DNA from 3 places in the Sodalis sp. RH15 genome. Region 1 is predicted to be linked to each of the others. Evidence: predicted binding sites of a transcription regulator. Region 1 holds the regulator's gene; each other region holds the start of a gene.

Region 1 (5,598 bases):
AAGAGCGAGGATGCCACCGGCAATCCCAGCGAGCACAAACGCCGCAGGGTCGGCCAGTGCGGCAGCACGATAGCGACGGCGGTACGGAAATCCGCAAAGGTGCCGGCCCGGCGCACATACAGCCACATGACCCCAAACATAATCCAATACACCGATGCCGTGGCGATGCCACAGCCCACACCGCCCAGGGCCGGCATACCCAGCTTGCCGTAGATAAACACATAATTGATCGGGATATTAGCCGCCAGGCCGAGGAAACCGATGACCATGCCTGGCTTGGTTTTGGAAAGACCTTCGCATTGGCCGCGCAGCACCTGGAAAAACAGATACCCCGGCGCCCCCAGCAGCAGAAAATGCAGATAGGCGACGGCTTTTTGCGCCAGGGCGGGATCGACATGATGCATCCTGCCGATGACAAACCGGGAATGATACAAAAGGAACATAATCAGCAGCGAGACGGACAAGGCCAGCCAAAACCCTTGGCGCACTTGAAAGGCGATGCGATCGCGCCGGCCGGAACCGTTTAGTTGGGCAATGACCGGCGTCAGCGCCATGATAAGACCGTGGCCGAATAAAATAGCGGGCAGCCAGATGGAAGTACCGACGGCGACGGCGGCCATGTCGGTGGCGCTTACGGAGCCGGACATCACGGTATCCACCACGCCCATGGCGGTTTGAGCGATTTGCGCAAGGATCACCGGTAAGGCCAGCGACAATAATGTACGCGCTTCGAGGAAATACTTCTGCACGCAGGCACCTATGATGTTATGGATTAAAAATAATACAAGCTGCAGATAAATTAATGATTATGAGTGAATTTAAGCGGTAATTTATGCGGCGTTTCTGAGGCATAGTGTAATGGATTCCCTGCTTTATACCAGTGCAATAATGCACATTTTCCGTGCATAGCGTTTCGCCGCGGGAGGGTATTTGGTTTTCACCTGAAATTGGGGCAATATAATACCCATCTTTTTAAGGTGTCATTAAAAGAGGTCAAGGCCATGTTTACGGGTATTGTTCAGGGCACCGCGTCAGTGGTGGAAATTGATGAAAAAACCAACTTCCGCACACATTACATTAAACTGCCGCCGGCGCTGCTGGACGGGCTTGAGACCGGGGCATCGGTGGCCCACAACGGCTGCTGCCTGACGGTGAGCGCCATCAAGGGAGATGTGGCGAGCTTCGACTTGATGAAAGAAACGCTGCGCATTACCAACCTCGGGGAATTACAGGTGGGGGATGAGGTGAACGTGGAGCGTGCCGCTACGTTCAACGCCGAGATTGGCGGCCATGTCATGTCCGGCCATATCATGTGCAGCGCGGAAATCGTTAAAATCGTCACCTCGGAAAACAACCGGCAGATTTGGTTTAAAATGCCGGACAAGGAGTTGATGAAATATGTGCTGTACAAAGGCTATATCGGTATCGACGGCATCAGCCTGACCATCGGAGAGGTTGCCGCGGATAAATTTTGCGTCCATTTAATTCCGGAAACCCTCACCAGGACAACACTCGGCAAGAAACGCCTGGGAAACCGGGTGAATATTGAAATCGATCCGCAAATCCAGGCGGTTGTGGACACCGTTGAACGGGTTTTGGCGCAGCGGGAGGCCGCACTGGCCGTCGCTGCCGGACACGAAGTTAACATGAGGTAAAACGCTGTATCCCGACTGTCGGGATAGGGACGCCTTATTGCCCGCCCAGGGCAATAAGGCGTTGGAGCGGAAAGTCCAAAAGAACGTACCGCAATGGACGTTTAGCGGGGCACACGAATCCCGCCTTCAACCCCTTGCGGGCTGAACAATACCTGCCATAAATGGATGTTACGGGCGCGAAAAGCGCCGGCACAGGCATTCAGGTAGTAGCAGAACATCCGGAAAAATCGATCCGAGTAATTTCCCGATAACGTCGGCCAGGCGGCGAGAAAACGTTCATACCAGGCCATTAGCGTTTTGTCATAATCGGCACCGAAATTATGCCAGTCCTCCATAACAAAATGCTTCTCGCTGGCCCGCGCGATATGCTGCACGGAAGGGAGGCAGCCATTAGGGAAGATGTACTTGTCGATCCAGGGGTCCACGTTCATATCGGTCTGGTTGGAGCCGATGGTATGGAGCAGGAAAAGGCCGTCGCGTTTCAGGTTGCGATCAATGACGTCGAAATAGGTGGCGTAGTTTTTCGGACCTACGTGCTCAAACATGCCCACCGAAACGATACGGTCGAATTGCACGTTGAGGTCGCGGTAATCCTGCAGCGAGATAGTGACGTCCAAACCTTCGCAGCGATCCTGCGCCAGTTTCTGCTGTTCAGCGGAGATAGTCACCCCCTGAACCGAAACACCGTAGTTCTTGGCCGCATAAGCGGCAAGCCCGCCCCAGCCGCAGCCCACATCCAGCAGCGTCATGCCCGGTCTTAACTGCAGCTTTTCGCAGATCATCCTGAGCTTGTCCTGCTGCGCTTCCTCCAGGGTGGTGGCCTTGTTCCAATAGCCGCACGAATACTGCATATAGGGATCCAGCATCAGGCTGAACAGGTCATTACCCAAGTCATAATGCTCTTTGCCGACAATCCAAGCCCGTTTTTTAGACTGAAGATTCATGAGCCGCGCGGCGGCAACGCGCATAACATCCTTGAAATGCCGGGGAAGCTTATTTTCCAAACCGGCTCTTAAAACGCGCTGAAAAAAGATATCCAGTCGCTCGCATTCCCACCAGCCGTCCATGTAACTTTCACCCAACCCCAATGACCCGTCCTCTAGCACGCGTTTAAAAAATTCCGGGTTCTTGACATGAATATCAAACGGCCTTGCGCCGTTGATCTTTACACCTGCCTCAGCAAGCATTTCATGGATGATTCGATACCAAGCATTATCATGAAAGCTCAGGTCTTCAACACACGAGGAACTCATAGCTTCTCCATCACCTTTCTTCTGTTATAACCCCGTCAGGAAAAGCGTAGCCGATACCTGCGGGCTTTTATAATCATCCACGGGTATCCGTGGTGTCGGATGTACCACAATAAACAGAGGAATATAAAAAACACCAATAGACTGTTTGTCAGACGGGCGCTTCATAAATAGGATGACGCCATGTAAAAACACGACATTCTTTTAAAGCAAAATTATTAGACAACTCGTTATATTTGTTAACGATATTGAGTATAAGCCTGCATTCCGGTTTAGACAATAGCTGACAGAATAATGTATTTCACAGATAAGTTAATGATTTCCTATCGAAACAATAACTCATCAGGCACATTCGGCGGTATGAAATATATTATTACATTCGGGAGCGAATCACCTTTGATAAGGGGCTCAGGAGGCCGTGCGCCGCCCTTCAGGAGCGAAACGGGCCGTCGGCCACCGAACGGCGTACAATCAGGGCGGGATGCACTTCGATAATCCTGGCGTTTTCCCGTTTGCTGGTGATACGGTCCAGCAGCATGGTCAGCGCGGCCTCGCCCAGCTCTTCTTTGGGTTGATGAATGGTAGTCAATGACGGGGTAAAAAAGCACGAATTGCGCACATTATCATAACCGATAATTGAGATGTCATCGGGAACCTTCATGCCCATTTCATCAATGGCGCACATTGCACCCATGGCCATGATATCACCGCCGCAAAATACCGCCGTGGGCCTTTGCGGCCTGGACAGAATGAGTTTCATGGCCTGATAGCCGGATTCCGGTTCGAAATCCCCCTGCACAATCCATTGATGGGGAATGGCGATGCCGGCTTCTTCCAGGGCCCGCAGGTAGCCGCGATGACGGCCGCCCCCGGTATTGCGCGCCAGTTGGCCGGGTATGGCGCCGATATCGCGATGCCCCCTGGAAATCAGATAGCGGGTCGCCATGTAACCCCCGGCGAAGGCATTGTCGATAATGGTATCGGTGAAATCCCGGCGAGCTTCGCCCCAATCCATGACCACCATGGGGATATGGCGATACTCTTCCAGCATATTCAGCAACGGTTCGGGATATTCGGCGCACATCACCAGCAACCCGTCCACCCGTTTTTGCGCCAGCATCGCCAGATAGGCGCCCTGTTTGTTCAGATCGTTATGGGAGTTGCACAGCACAAGGGTATATCCCCGCACAAAACAGTGGTGCTCAATCGACTCGATAATTTCCGCGAAGTAGGGCGCTTCGCTTGAGCTGGCCAGCAGGCCGATGGATTTTGTGCGGTTGATCTTAAGGCTGCGCGCCACGTCGCTGGGGGAATAGTGCAGCTGCCCGATGGCCTCCAAAACGGCGATCTTGGTCTCTTGCGCCACAAATCGCGTCTTATTGATGACATGTGACACCGTAGTGGTGGATACCCCGGCGCGTTTCGCCACGTCTTTAATGGTTGCCATGCGTGTAGAACTCCTGTACGCCGAAATAAATAAATCGCCAATTTTCCTTGATTCGGCACTAAAGTGAAAGCGATAAAGATAAATATGCTCGGGAGTTGCTGCCCGGCAAGCTTTTTTAATCGGGTTATGCGACACTGCTTACAACCTACGGGTGTAAAGATATCCCGTTCAGCGATAGGTGTAGTGATAAGGAGAAGTGATGAGCAGCGATTTCAAATTGTCATTAATGACCACGGTATTTTCCTTGCTGGTGATCATTGCGTTCAGCTTTACCGCGGTAATGAATTAAGGCGCCCAGGCGCCTTTTTTTCCTTTCAGCGAATGGTTTTCGGCGTCACGACCCGGCGGGCGCCGACATAGTGATCCGCCCAATAATCTTCATTCAGATAGCTGATGCGGATATCGCGGCCGGTGCGGGGGGATTCGATAAACCGTCCGTTGCCCAAATAAACGCCCACATGATCCGCCGCGCCGCGGTTGGTGATATGGAAGAAAACCAAATCGCCGCTTTCCAGATCGTCTTTCTTCACCGGCGCCGCATCGCGTAAATGGAACATTTCATTGGCGGTACGGGGCATATGAATCCGTACCACGTCCTTATAAGCATAATAGATCAGGCCGCTGCAATCGAACCCGGTATTGGGCGACATGCCGCCCCAGCGATAAGGCTTGCCCATCTGGGACATCAGCTTGTTCATCGCCGTCAATTTGGCATGCTGATAGCGTTTTTTGTGGCTATCGCTCATGATGATGGGTTGATCGTTGGCAATGAGATCGAGCGTGGCGCTTTCTTTCATCCGATGCCTGCCGTAACCCTTTTTGTAGCCTTTTTTCGGCGGGGTAAACTTGGCTATTTTTTTTGCGGGGGGCATTGGATGCAATTTTTTAACGTGGTTTTTTTCGACGGCCGGCTCTTTCGCTTTGGCGACGGGTAGGGAATGTAATTTTTTATTGCTGCTTTTTTCAGCAACGAGCTCTTTTGGTTTGTCTGTGCTATGACGGGTGATTTTCTGCTCGGTCACCGGTTTGCTTTTTTTGGTTATCTTCAACACCTCTTTAAGAGGTTTTCGTTTGCGTCGGTCACCTGTTTTAGCCGTACTGGACTGTGATTTTCGCTGGTCGGCATTGATACCGGCATTGGGCGCGGCATGCGCCAAATTGAAAAATAACTGAGTAAAAAGCAACACAAAAAGCGTAAAGCATAAACGCATGATTAACGCTATCCTCTGTGGCCCCAAAGAGGGGG
Region 2 (5,598 bases), 370 kb from region 1:
TGCCGCTGATGGCGGGCTTGGCGAACAGCCTGATTTGTACTCCGGCCGACAGCGCCTGCTCCAGGCCGCTGAACGTCAGGTTATCACTCTCCAGCTCCGGCAGAATCACCGCCGAGGCCGCCGGACCGTATTGCCTAACGCCGCCCACCGGCAATCCCAGAAAAGCCCGTACATGCAGGGCGAACTCGGATAAATCCTGTGATATCAGGGTGACCATGCCGGTATCGTGCGGTCGGGGTGAGACTTCGCTGAAAATCACCTCGTCGCCGCGCACAAACAGCTCAACGCCGAACAGGCCAAAGCCGCCGAGGGACGTCACCACTTTTTGCGCGATATCCCGCGCCCGCTGCCAGGCCAATGGACTCATGGCCTGCGGCTGCCAGGATTCCCGATAATCCCCGTCCTCTTGACGGTGGCCGATGGGTTCGCAAAAGTGAATGCCGTCCACGGCGCTGATGGTCAGCACGGTAATTTCAAAATCGAACTGCACCAGCCCCTCCACAATCACCTTGCCGCCGCCGGCCCGACCGCCGAGCTGGGCATAATTCCAGGCGGCGTCCAAGGTATCGGCATCCCTTACCAGGCTTTGTCCCTTGCCGGATGAGCTCATTACCGGCTTGATAATAAGCGGAAAGCCGATAGTCGCCACCGCCTGTAAAAGCTCCGCGGGATCCTGGGCGAAACAATAGGGCGAAGTGGGCAATGCCAGCGTTTCCGCCGCCAGGCGGCGTATGCCTTCGCGGTTCATGGTCAGCCGGGTGGCGCGGGCGCAGGGGACGACACGATGACCGAGCTGTTCAAGGGTTACCAGCATATCGGTGGCGATGGCTTCGATTTCCGGCACGATAAAATCCGGCTGTTCCCGCTCGATGAGCGCGCGAAGCGCGTCACCGTCCAGCATATTGATGACATGGGAACGATGGGCCACATGCATCGCAGGCGCATCGGCATACCGATCGACGGCAATCACCTCTACCCCCAGCCGCTGACACTCAATGGCCACTTCCTTGCCAAGCTCGCCGGAACCCAACAGCATGACTTTGGTTGCGCCGGGACGTAAAGCCGTTCCGATAGTTACCATTTTTTTCCCCTGACCTGATAAAAATTGCGCGCAGTATAAACGAAATCGTTTGCCTATGCAGCAGGACTAGGTAGCATGCCGGTAAATCCCTTTGTATCAATGGCTAAGCCAAACGGTTAAAGTGTTATCTTTTGCTTCGGTAACTATAAATCCCTTTCTCAAGCGAATTTTAACAGGCTATTATCATCTAATACCCTGAAATACGGATAAACAGTACATGTGGAGGATCTATGCATAAAACGGGACCCGGTCTGTTGGGGGCATTGGTGCTGGGACTGATCTTGTCCCCTCTGGCGACGGCGGCCGATCAGACTCAGTCAGGTACGGCGGAACCCGCCGCCCAGTCATCGTCCGACGCCGGCTCTGCGGCGCAATCACCCTCCGCCCAAACCCAGGCGACGCCGAACGCTACCGATAACGCCACCCCCCAGCCACCGGCGACGGGGCAAAACAGCGCCCCTGCGGCCGCGACACCCCAGACGCCGTCCGCCGCCGCTCCCGCGCAGCCATCGCCCCCGGCCAACGCCGTTCCAGCGCCGGCCGATACCTCGCCGGTACCGCCGCCGGCCCCGACCGATACTGCGCCGGCTCAGCCTTCCGCACCGGCCAACGCCGTACCCGCCCAACCGCCGGCGCCGGCCAATAATTCTTCCGCACCGGCTAAACCCGCACCGGCCAAACCCGCGCCCGCCAAACCGGCTCCGGTGAAAAAGGCTACCGGCGATAAATCCAACGCGGCCAAAACCACCGCGGCGGAACAGGCCAAAACAGCTGCCAGGAATCCGCCGGTGCAAACCTTCGCCGTAGCGCCTTGCCCGGATTTGAATGCGACGCAAGTAGCGGAATTAATCCAGCAGGATTACACCCAAAACCGGTTCCCACGTTTTGCCGATGATAAACAGGCTTTAGGCGACACCATGGTGGCCTGGATCAATCCGGAAGAGGTGACGGGCACCGGCGACAGTTGGCAGGCGCCGTTGAAAATCCGCGGACAAACCGCCGATCGCAGCTACGGGATTACCCTTGACTGCCAGAAAGGCGTAATCAGCTATACCTTGAGTAAATGAGTTAATATTTTTCCCCATAATTGTCTCAATATACCCTAAATAATTCGAGTTGCAGGAACGCTAACGCGCCTGCAACTCGAAGTATGGGGGTATAAACTGAATACCGCCGAATGCCTGTTTCATTGAGGTGCATCCGCAAGCTCCCCGGTCATTGTTTTCCCCGACGCATCACTTGTGGCCCGGCACCGCTTGGCATCCTGGAATATTCGTGCCACTCTGTTTCTTATGCAGAATTTAAGTAAGGGTATGTATGATTTTTCCACCAATAGCCGATAAAAGACCGCACCGCCTCACCATGCACGGTGATACCCGCGTGGATGATTATTACTGGCTGCGTGATGATAAGCGCGAAGACCCGGCGGTGCTCGATTACCTGGCCAAAGAAAATACCTATGGCGAGGCCATGATGACCGGCCATGAAGAATTGCGCCATAAGCTGTTTACCGAAATGGTGGAGCGTATTCCGCAACAGGATCGATCCGTACCCTATGTCCGGCGCGGCTATCGTTACCAGAGCCGTTATGAAGAGGGCAATGAATATGCCATCTACACCCGCCAGTCCGTGGATCTGGACGAACAGCAGGACGAGTGGGAGGTATTACTCGACGGCAACAAACGGGCGGCGCAAAGCGAGTTTTACACCATGGGTTCGCTGGATGTCAGCCCGGACAATTCCATTGTCGCCGCCGCCGAAGATTTTCTGTCGCGGCGGCTTTACGGTATCCGCTTCAAAAACCTGGCACGGGATTCCTGGTATCCGGAAGTCATTGAAAACGCGTCGTCAGGCTTTGAATGGACCAACGATTCCCAATACCTCTATTACGTGCGTAAAAACAAAAAAACGCTGCTGCCCTACCAGGTTTACCGCCACAAGGTGGGAACCGCAACCGAGCAGGACGAGCTTATCTATGAGGAAAAAGACGACTCCTTTTACGTCAGCGTCCATAAAACCACGTCTGAACGCTACATTATCATTGCCCTGGGCAGCACCACCTCCGGGGAAATCCTGTTGCTGGACGCAGACTCCCCACATGCCCGGCCGCAGCTCTTCCTGCCGCGCCGCCACGACCATGAATATTCGCTGGATCATTTCGGCGGGCATTTTTACCTGCGCTCCAACCGGGAGGGGAAAAACTTCGCCCTCTATCGCAGCGAAACCGCGGATGAATCCTTTTGGGAAACTTTGATCCCGGCCCGGGACGACGTGGTGCTGGAGAGCTTCACGCTGTTTCGCGACTGGCTGGTCCTCGAAGAGCGCCACCAAGGCCTCACCAGCCTGCGCCAAATCCATTGGCAAAGCGGCGAGGAAAAGGGCATAGCATTCGACGATCCCACCTACGTAACCTGGCTGGCGTACAATCCCGACCCGCAAACGCCATGGCTGCGTTATGGCTACTCTTCCATGACCACGCCCACCACACTGTTTGAATTGAATATGGATACCGGCGAGCGAAAATTGCTCAAACAGTCCCAGGTCAAGAATTTCGACGCGGAAAATTATCGCAGCGAACGGCTGTGGATCGCCGCCCGGGACGGTACTGATGTTCCGGTATCGCTGGTCTATCGCAAGGATCTGTTCAAACCCGGCCATAATCCGTTACTGGTCTATGGTTACGGATCTTACGGCAGCAGCATGGATCCCGATTTCAGCGCCAGTCGTCTTAGCCTGCTGGATCGCGGTTTTGTCTTTGCCCTGGCGCACATTCGCGGCGGCGGCGAACTCGGCCAGCAGTGGTATGACGACGGCAAGTTGTTCAACAAAATGAATACATTCAATGATTTTATCGATGTCAGCCGCGCGCTGCTTGCGCAAGGCTACGGCGATACCAAACAAGCCTTCGCCATGGGCGGCAGCGCCGGCGGGCTGTTGATGGGGGCAGTTATCAACATGGCGCCTGATCTGTTCAAAGGCGTCGTGGCGCAGGTGCCGTTCGTTGATGTCATCACCACCATGCTGGATGAATCCATCCCCCTCACGACCGGCGAATACGATGAATGGGGCAATCCGGAAGAGAAGGCCTATTACGACTACATGAAGCAATACAGCCCCTATGACCAGGTCAAGCCCCAGGCTTACCCGCATTTGCTGGTGACCACCGGCCTGCATGATTCCCAGGTGCAGTATTGGGAACCGGCCAAGTGGGTCGCCAGGCTCAGGGCCAATAAAACCGATGACCATCTGCTGCTGCTCTGTACCGACATGGACTCGGGCCATGGCGGTAAATCGGGCCGCTTTAAGGGCTATGAGGGCGTATCGATGGAATACACCTTTATTCTTTCCCTGGTGGAGTAAACCCTGCCGTTACAGGGCCGTTGCCGTCAAATGCTCCGGTCCTGCGACGCCGCGCTAAGAAAATGATTAATGCTGTAGCGCATATCTGCCGACAGGTCCTTCAGGTTTTTCAACATCCAGTCAAGATAGCCCGGATCTTCCCGTGCGATGCGCTCCATGGATTGCCCCCGGTATTTACCGAACTTCAGCGTGGTCAAGAGCGTAACCTCATTGCTCATTGCCGCCATTTGCTCCGCGCTCCAGCCGGAATCATTGATGATTTTCATCAGCAGCGCCGCGGTGACGTAACAGTCATACAAAGCGCGGTGGGGATAGAGCCCGTCAGGCACGGCAACCGACAAATTGAGGGCGTAGCGCAGGTATTGGTTGCTGTATTTCAATCCGGGATAGAGCTTGCGCGCCAGTTTCACCGTGCAAATCCACTGCCCGTGCATTTCGGGCAGCATACGGCGATCGAAAGCGGCATTGTGGGCGACGTAATAGGGACTGCCGTGATAACGGCCTATGACCTTGGCGATCCGGGGCTTATCCTCAATCATATCTTCGGTGATATGATGGATAGCCATGGCCTCATAGCCAATCGGCCGTCCGGGATTGACCAGGTCGCTCATTGCGTTGGCGAGTTTTCCGTCGATGACGTCCACCGAGGCGATTTCCACCACGCCGCCGTCGAGGCCGCAGGTTTCTGTATCGATGACACGAAATGTCATGGCCTTTCCTGTGTCGAGAGTCAAAGTCCTATTATGACCCCATCGGCAAAAACAAAAAACCCGCATCAGATGCGGGTTTAATTTCGGTTGCCTTATACGATATCCGGCTGGACCTTTTTGTTGCGCTTTTCGGCACGCTTTTCTTCAGGTGACTTCTGCGGTTTCTTTTTTGCGTCTTTCTTACGATCCATTCCCTTACTCATGATTTACCTCTCTGTAAAAGAATCGGAAATGTAGGAATGATTAACTGCCTGTTGGCCTCGATAATCAAGTCAAATCGTGCTATTTGATACCTTCAAAAACGTCGTTCACTGACATCCGTTTTTCAACGGGGCACCGCGCGGCAAGGGTTGGCGAACAATACGGCGCTCCTGTACCACCGTCCCGCCGAGGCGAGAGGGGACCCGCGATTCGGCATCATTTTTTCGGTTCGTAAGGCAAGCGTGA
Region 3 (5,598 bases), 1.3 Mb from region 1:
TCCATCATCAAAAAAAATCCGATGAGAAATTACGAATTAAAAATATGCATCAGGCCGTCACGGCCGCTGTTTATTATGCCTCTGCATTGACTTCACCCGCTCATCACAGTGAAAGGCTCGGACCTCGAGAAAATAACAGGGCTGCCGACGATGCCCATTCAACGGCGCTATCCTCCCCGATCCTTGCCATGGGAATCCAAAAAAGCATAGAACAGCTTCCTCCATTAGATCCTACTGAGTATTACATGATATCGGGCTATGGCGATAACGCCGACCGGTTGGTTCCATTGGAAAAAAGCGGCAAGAACACCCACCATAACTTTCTGCGTTATCGAGATGACCCTGATGTATTGACGTCCGGGTTCCCGCAGCAGGCGGCGTTTCCATTGGATACCCCGAGTGACGCCTCGCTAACCGCCCGGCCGGGTCGCCGCGGATTAAGCGGAAAAAGGTTCGCGGCGCCGGGCAAGGACAAAACGCAGAATATCTTGACCAAGATTAAAAAAGCTGACATCCGGAATGTCCCTTTATTGCCCCCATCCAAGAACGATCCGCGACTGCCAGCCGCCATCATTCAGCAATGCAAGGCAACTCTGGCTGAAGATGAATATGGCATAGCGGTGGCTAACCTCAACCCAGCGCACTATGGCCAGGGTAAAGTCTATGAAATATTTACCGACCGCGATGGCATCAGCCAACCGGTTTCCCGCTTTTATGTTTTGATAAACGCCGATGGGATATCGGTGCGCCCGGTAGTGATGCCGGAGCACGGCGTCAAATATGAAATTTTTGATTCCGGCAATCAGGCCGTCAGCTACCCCCTGGCCTTTAGCAACGGCCAATGGATACTGCAGCAGCCTACGGCTTTGCAAGTCTCGAAATCGTTAATCCGCCGCATAACCCCGGCAATGGCGGATCCAAATATTGTGGAGTCGGTATTATCCGCGCCCGATGAGCGGGGATTACAGTGGTCCCATGACCATAAAAGCTACTTGAGGATAAAAGGGCATTATGTGGAATTAATCCGTAATAAAAATAAAAGTAATCGATATCATATTGTGACAAAGCACAAAAGAAATAGAATCGATATTAAATTTCATAATAATAAATTTATCGTGACTTCTCAACGCAGCGGAGCCAAAAGGAATATAGCTGCGGCCAAGAGGGAAATACTGGTGTATTAATTTACGCTTATCCCCCGCAATCACATCTGCGGGGGATAAGGCATTCGGCTAATCAGGCATAAACCGGATAACGGGCGCAGATGGCCAGGACTTTTTGCTTGGTGCGCTCAATGACCGCTTCATCGTGAACATTGTCCAGTATGTCGCAGATCCAGCCGGCCAGTTCACGCACGTCGCTTTCGCCAAAGCCGCGGCGGGTGACCGCCGGGGTGCCGATACGGACACCGGAGGTGACAAACGGACTTTTCGGATCGTTTGGCACGCTGTTTTTATTAACGGTGATATTGGCGCGGCCCAAGGCGGCGTCAGCCTCTTTGCCGGTGAGATTTTTCTCCACCAGGTCCAGCAGGAACAGGTGGTTATCGGTACCGCCGGAGACAATGTTATAACCACGATCCAGGAAAACCGCCACCATGGCCTTGGCGTTTTTGGCAACCTGCTGCTGATAAATCTTGAATGCCGGTTCCATGGCTTCTTTCAACGCCACCGCCTTGCCAGCGATAACGTGCATCAGCGGACCACCCTGCCCGCCGGGGAATACCGCCGAGTTCAGCTTTTTATACAGCTCATCGCTGCCGCCTTTCGCCAGAATCAGGCCGCCGCGGGGACCGGCCAGGGTCTTATGGGTGGTGGTGGTGACCACATGGGCGTGAGGAACCGGGTTGGGATAAACGCCGGCGGCAACCAGCCCGGCCACGTGAGCCATATCAACAAACAGATAGGCGTCGATGCTGTCGGCGATTTCACGCATTTTGGCCCAATCCACAACGCCGGAATAGGCGGAGAAACCGCCGATAATCATCTGCGGCTTATGGGTTGACGCCAGTTCCGCCAGCTGCTGGTAATCGATATGCCCGGTTTCGTCGATGCCGTAGGGAATAATATTATATAGCTTGCCGGAAAAATTCACCGGCGAACCGTGGGTAAGGTGGCCGCCGTGGGCCAGATTCATGCCCAGCACCGTATCTCCCGGCTGCAACAGGGCGGTGTACACGGCAAAGTTGGCCTGGGAGCCTGAATGGGGCTGTACGTTGGCATAATCGGCGCCGAACAGCTCCTTGGCGCGATCGATAGCCAATTGCTCGACGATATCCACAAATTCGCAACCGCCGTAATAACGTTTGCCCGGATAACCTTCGGCGTATTTATTGGTCAGTTGAGAACCCTGCGCCTGCATGACGCGCGGACTGGTGTAATTCTCCGACGCAATCAGCTCAATGTGCTCTTCCTGGCGCACTACTTCCTGCTCCATTGCCTGCCACAATTCGGCATCGTAATCTGCAATGTTCATTTCACGCTTTAACATCCGGTTCTCCTGCTTCAACTGACGTAATTCGTCGATTAAGTTACTCGCCATATTTCACGTTGCGGGCGCGTTGGCTTCCCTGCAAGTCGAACTATGTAGAGTAGAATCCGAGGGGGTATGGCGATAGTGTAAACTTTTTTGCCCCTGCTCCGATAGGTGCGGGGGCGGCTTTTTACGCAAACGTTTCCCTGCGGTTACGCCGCAGGGCTTGGGGGATGGGGTCCGGCGAACCTTCAGGATATTTTTTCATTGCGGCAGGGCGTTTTTTCATGAGGGGGCAGCCCATGAGCTAAAAGTTCACGGCGGGCGATTTATGAACGAGAACGGCCATCGCCCAAGCGGCATACTACGCCGGGACGAAGCCGCCGGGCCGGATTAAATCGCTTCTTCGTCCTGCTCGCCGGTACGAATACGCACCACGCGCGCCACGTCGAAGACGAAAATTTTGCCGTCGCCGATTTTACCGGTTTGCGCGGTATGCATTATCGTCTCCACACAGCTGTCGACGATATCATCCGATACCACCAGCTCTATTTTCACCTTGGGCAAAAAATCCACCATGTATTCCGCGCCGCGATACAGCTCGGTATGGCCTTTCTGGCGTCCGAAACCCTTCACTTCAGTGACGGTCATGCCGGTGATACCGACTTCCGCCAGCGCCTCGCGGACATCGTCCAGTTTGAACGGTTTGATAATCGCATCGATTTTTTTCATTATACAACCTTTCTCAAGCTGATTTGCGGCCTGCGCCGCTCATCATCGGATAGAAGAGAGCCAACTTAATCTTTGAAATCATTAGCGTCCAGCTCATGGCGCGACAGAAGCTTGTAAAACTCGGTCCGGTTACGACCCGCCATACGCGCCGCCTGGGTCACATTTCCCTTGGTAATCTGCAGCAATTTGCGCAGATAATGCAATTCAAATTGCAGCCTGGCCTCAACAAAGGTCGGCAAGACGGTATTTTCACCTTCCAGCGCCTGTTCCACCAGCGCCTCGCTGATAACCGGGGCAGAGGTCAGCGCCACACACTGTTCTATCACGTTAACCAGCTGGCGTACATTGCCGGGCCATCCGGCCGCCATTAAACGCTTCATGGCGTCGGAGGAAAAACTTCGCACAAAGGGTTTATGCCGTTCCGCCGCCGTCCGTAATAAATGGTTGGCCAACAGGGGGATATCTTCGGCCCGCTCGTGCAATGCCGGTAGTTTCAGGCTGACTACATTCAGGCGATAAAAAAGATCTTCCCGAAACTCCCCTTGCGCCATCACTTTGGGTAAATCCCGGTGGGTGGCGGAGATCACCCTGACATCTATATCCAAATCCCGGTTACTGCCCAAGGGGCGTACTTTACGTTCCTGCAATACCCGTAATAATTTTACCTGCAGGGAGAGAGGCATGTCGCCGATTTCATCAAGAAACAGCGTCCCGCCCGCGGCGGATTGAAACAGCCCCTCCCGGCTGCTGACCGCGCCGGTAAACGCCCCCTTGGCATGGCCGAACAGCTCCGACTCGAGCAATTGCTCCGGCAACGCGCCGCAGTTGATGGCGACAAAGGCGTTTTTGCCGCGGGGACTGGCGGCATGTATCGCCTGGGCCAGCACCTCCTTGCCGGTGCCGCTTTGCCCGGTAATCAGCACGCTGACATCGGACTGGGCCACCATTTTAGCCTGCTCCAGCAGCCGCAGCATGATGGGGCTGCGGGTTACGATGGACTCCCGCCAGCTCTCGTCGCCGGCCGGCATGGACAAGGACAGCGCCTCGTCAATGGCTTTATATAAAGCCTCGCGGTCCACCGGTTTGGTGAGGAAGCTGAACACGCCTTTTTGCGTGGCGGCCACCGCATCGGGTATGGAGCCGTGGGCGGTGAGGATTATCACCGGCATGCCGGGCTGGTGGCGCTGAATCTCCTCGAACAGCGCCAGCCCGTCCATTTCATCCATCCGCAGATCGCTTATCACCAAATCGATTTTTTCCCGCGACAGCAGGCGCAGCGCTTCCTGCCCGCTTTCAGCGGTGGTGACGTTGAATCCCTCGCTGCTCAGACGCATGCCCAGCAGTTTCAGCAAACTGGCATCGTCGTCCACCAACAGCAAATTGGCGTTTTTACGTTGGCTCATGGGTTACCGGTTCCTTCGCTTCATTGCTTCGCGGCCGGTGCCGTCTTATCGCCGGCGGCCGCACCGGCGCCCGATGCCGGGGCATCGGATGCTCCCCCGTCGCCGGCATCATTGTCGCCGCTGTCTGATATGCCCTGTTTACGGGCCGACAGGCGCCGTTCTATTTCCGTCAGATTTTCCAGCTTGCGGGTGGTTATATCCAGTTTACTTTGCAAATCCGCCTGCTGCTGGCGCATTTGCTCGATTTGCGCCGCGTCGGCCTCCAGTTGCCGCTGGTGACTGCTGCGCTCGTCCGCCAGAATCAGGCGCAGCGCTTGCTGCTGGCGCCACATTTTAAAGATGGGATATACCGACGGGGGGAACTGGGAGCGAAAGCTCAACAGGCGCTGATAGGTCTGGCGCCGTTCGGTCACGGACATATTGGCGGCATTCAGCAGAAGGCTTTCCCGAAACGCGTCGTCCCATGTATCGCCCCCCTGATTTTCAGCCTCGAGCCGCGCCTGCGACGGGGTCATGCGCTCGGCGCACTCCATGGCGCGCAGCCAGTAGGTGGCGTCCTGGAGGTCGCCCTCACCGCGGGTTTGCCAAATCTGGCCGCATTCGGCGGCATTTCGTCCGGGGACCGCGTTTTGCCGTACCATAGACAACGGCGTCGAAGAGTGCCGGCTGTCGGCATTGCCTACGCAACCGGTCAATAGCGACGGCAGCATCAATAGCGGTCCCAACATCGCCAGAGGATTGCCGGCGGGCCAGCGAAGGCTCAACAGACTTTTGATACTGACGGCAAACCCATGGTTCGCCGGTGAAAACCGTAAATTCATTATTATGCGTTCTCGGCGGTTAGGGGTAATTCGATACGAAAGCAAACACCGGCGTAATCCACCGTCACCAGATTCAGTTCGCCGTTCATGCGGCGTATACAATCCCGTGCAATGCTCAACCCGAGTCCGCTGCCTTTTACCGCGCCTTTGCGCTGTACGCGGCCTTGATA

What was found. Region 1 encodes PurR, which represses purine synthesis genes. Its sites were predicted from a motif close to CANGCAAACGTTTGCNTG; they were not measured.
Region 2: purT (formate-dependent phosphoribosylglycinamide formyltransferase) is a predicted target of PurR. The motif match lies at 1,120-1,137, and genes of this name have one in related genera.
Region 3: glyA (serine hydroxymethyltransferase) is a predicted target of PurR. The motif match lies at 2,664-2,681, and genes of this name have one in related genera.

The regions. Positions count from the first base shown of each region.
Region 1 is NZ_CP178738.1:3,275,355-3,280,952, forward strand. Features, by position in the region: gene ACL2XO_RS14925 (MATE family efflux transporter) at 1-749, opposite strand, end outside; gene ACL2XO_RS14930 (riboflavin synthase subunit alpha) at 1,002-1,655, shown strand; gene cfa (cyclopropane fatty acyl phospholipid synthase) at 1,757-2,908, opposite strand; gene purR (HTH-type transcriptional repressor PurR) at 3,336-4,352, opposite strand; gene ACL2XO_RS14945 (YnhF family membrane protein) at 4,552-4,641, shown strand; gene ACL2XO_RS14950 (C40 family peptidase) at 4,667-5,563, opposite strand.
Region 2 is NZ_CP178738.1:3,641,300-3,646,897, reverse strand. Features, by position in the region: gene purT (formate-dependent phosphoribosylglycinamide formyltransferase) at 1-1,081, opposite strand, end outside; gene ACL2XO_RS16660 (YebF family protein) at 1,312-2,148, shown strand; gene ACL2XO_RS16655 (S9 family peptidase) at 2,399-4,441, shown strand; gene exoX (exodeoxyribonuclease X) at 4,468-5,151, opposite strand; gene ACL2XO_RS16645 (DNA polymerase III subunit theta) at 5,569-5,598, opposite strand, start outside.
Region 3 is NZ_CP178738.1:4,537,593-4,543,190, forward strand. Features, by position in the region: gene ACL2XO_RS20620 (hypothetical protein) at 1-1,184, shown strand, start outside; gene glyA (serine hydroxymethyltransferase) at 1,237-2,490, opposite strand; gene glnB (nitrogen regulatory protein P-II) at 2,866-3,204, opposite strand; gene glrR (two-component system response regulator GlrR) at 3,270-4,607, opposite strand; gene ACL2XO_RS20640 (two-component system QseEF-associated lipoprotein QseG) at 4,628-5,428, opposite strand; gene ACL2XO_RS20645 (sensor histidine kinase) at 5,431-5,598, opposite strand, start outside.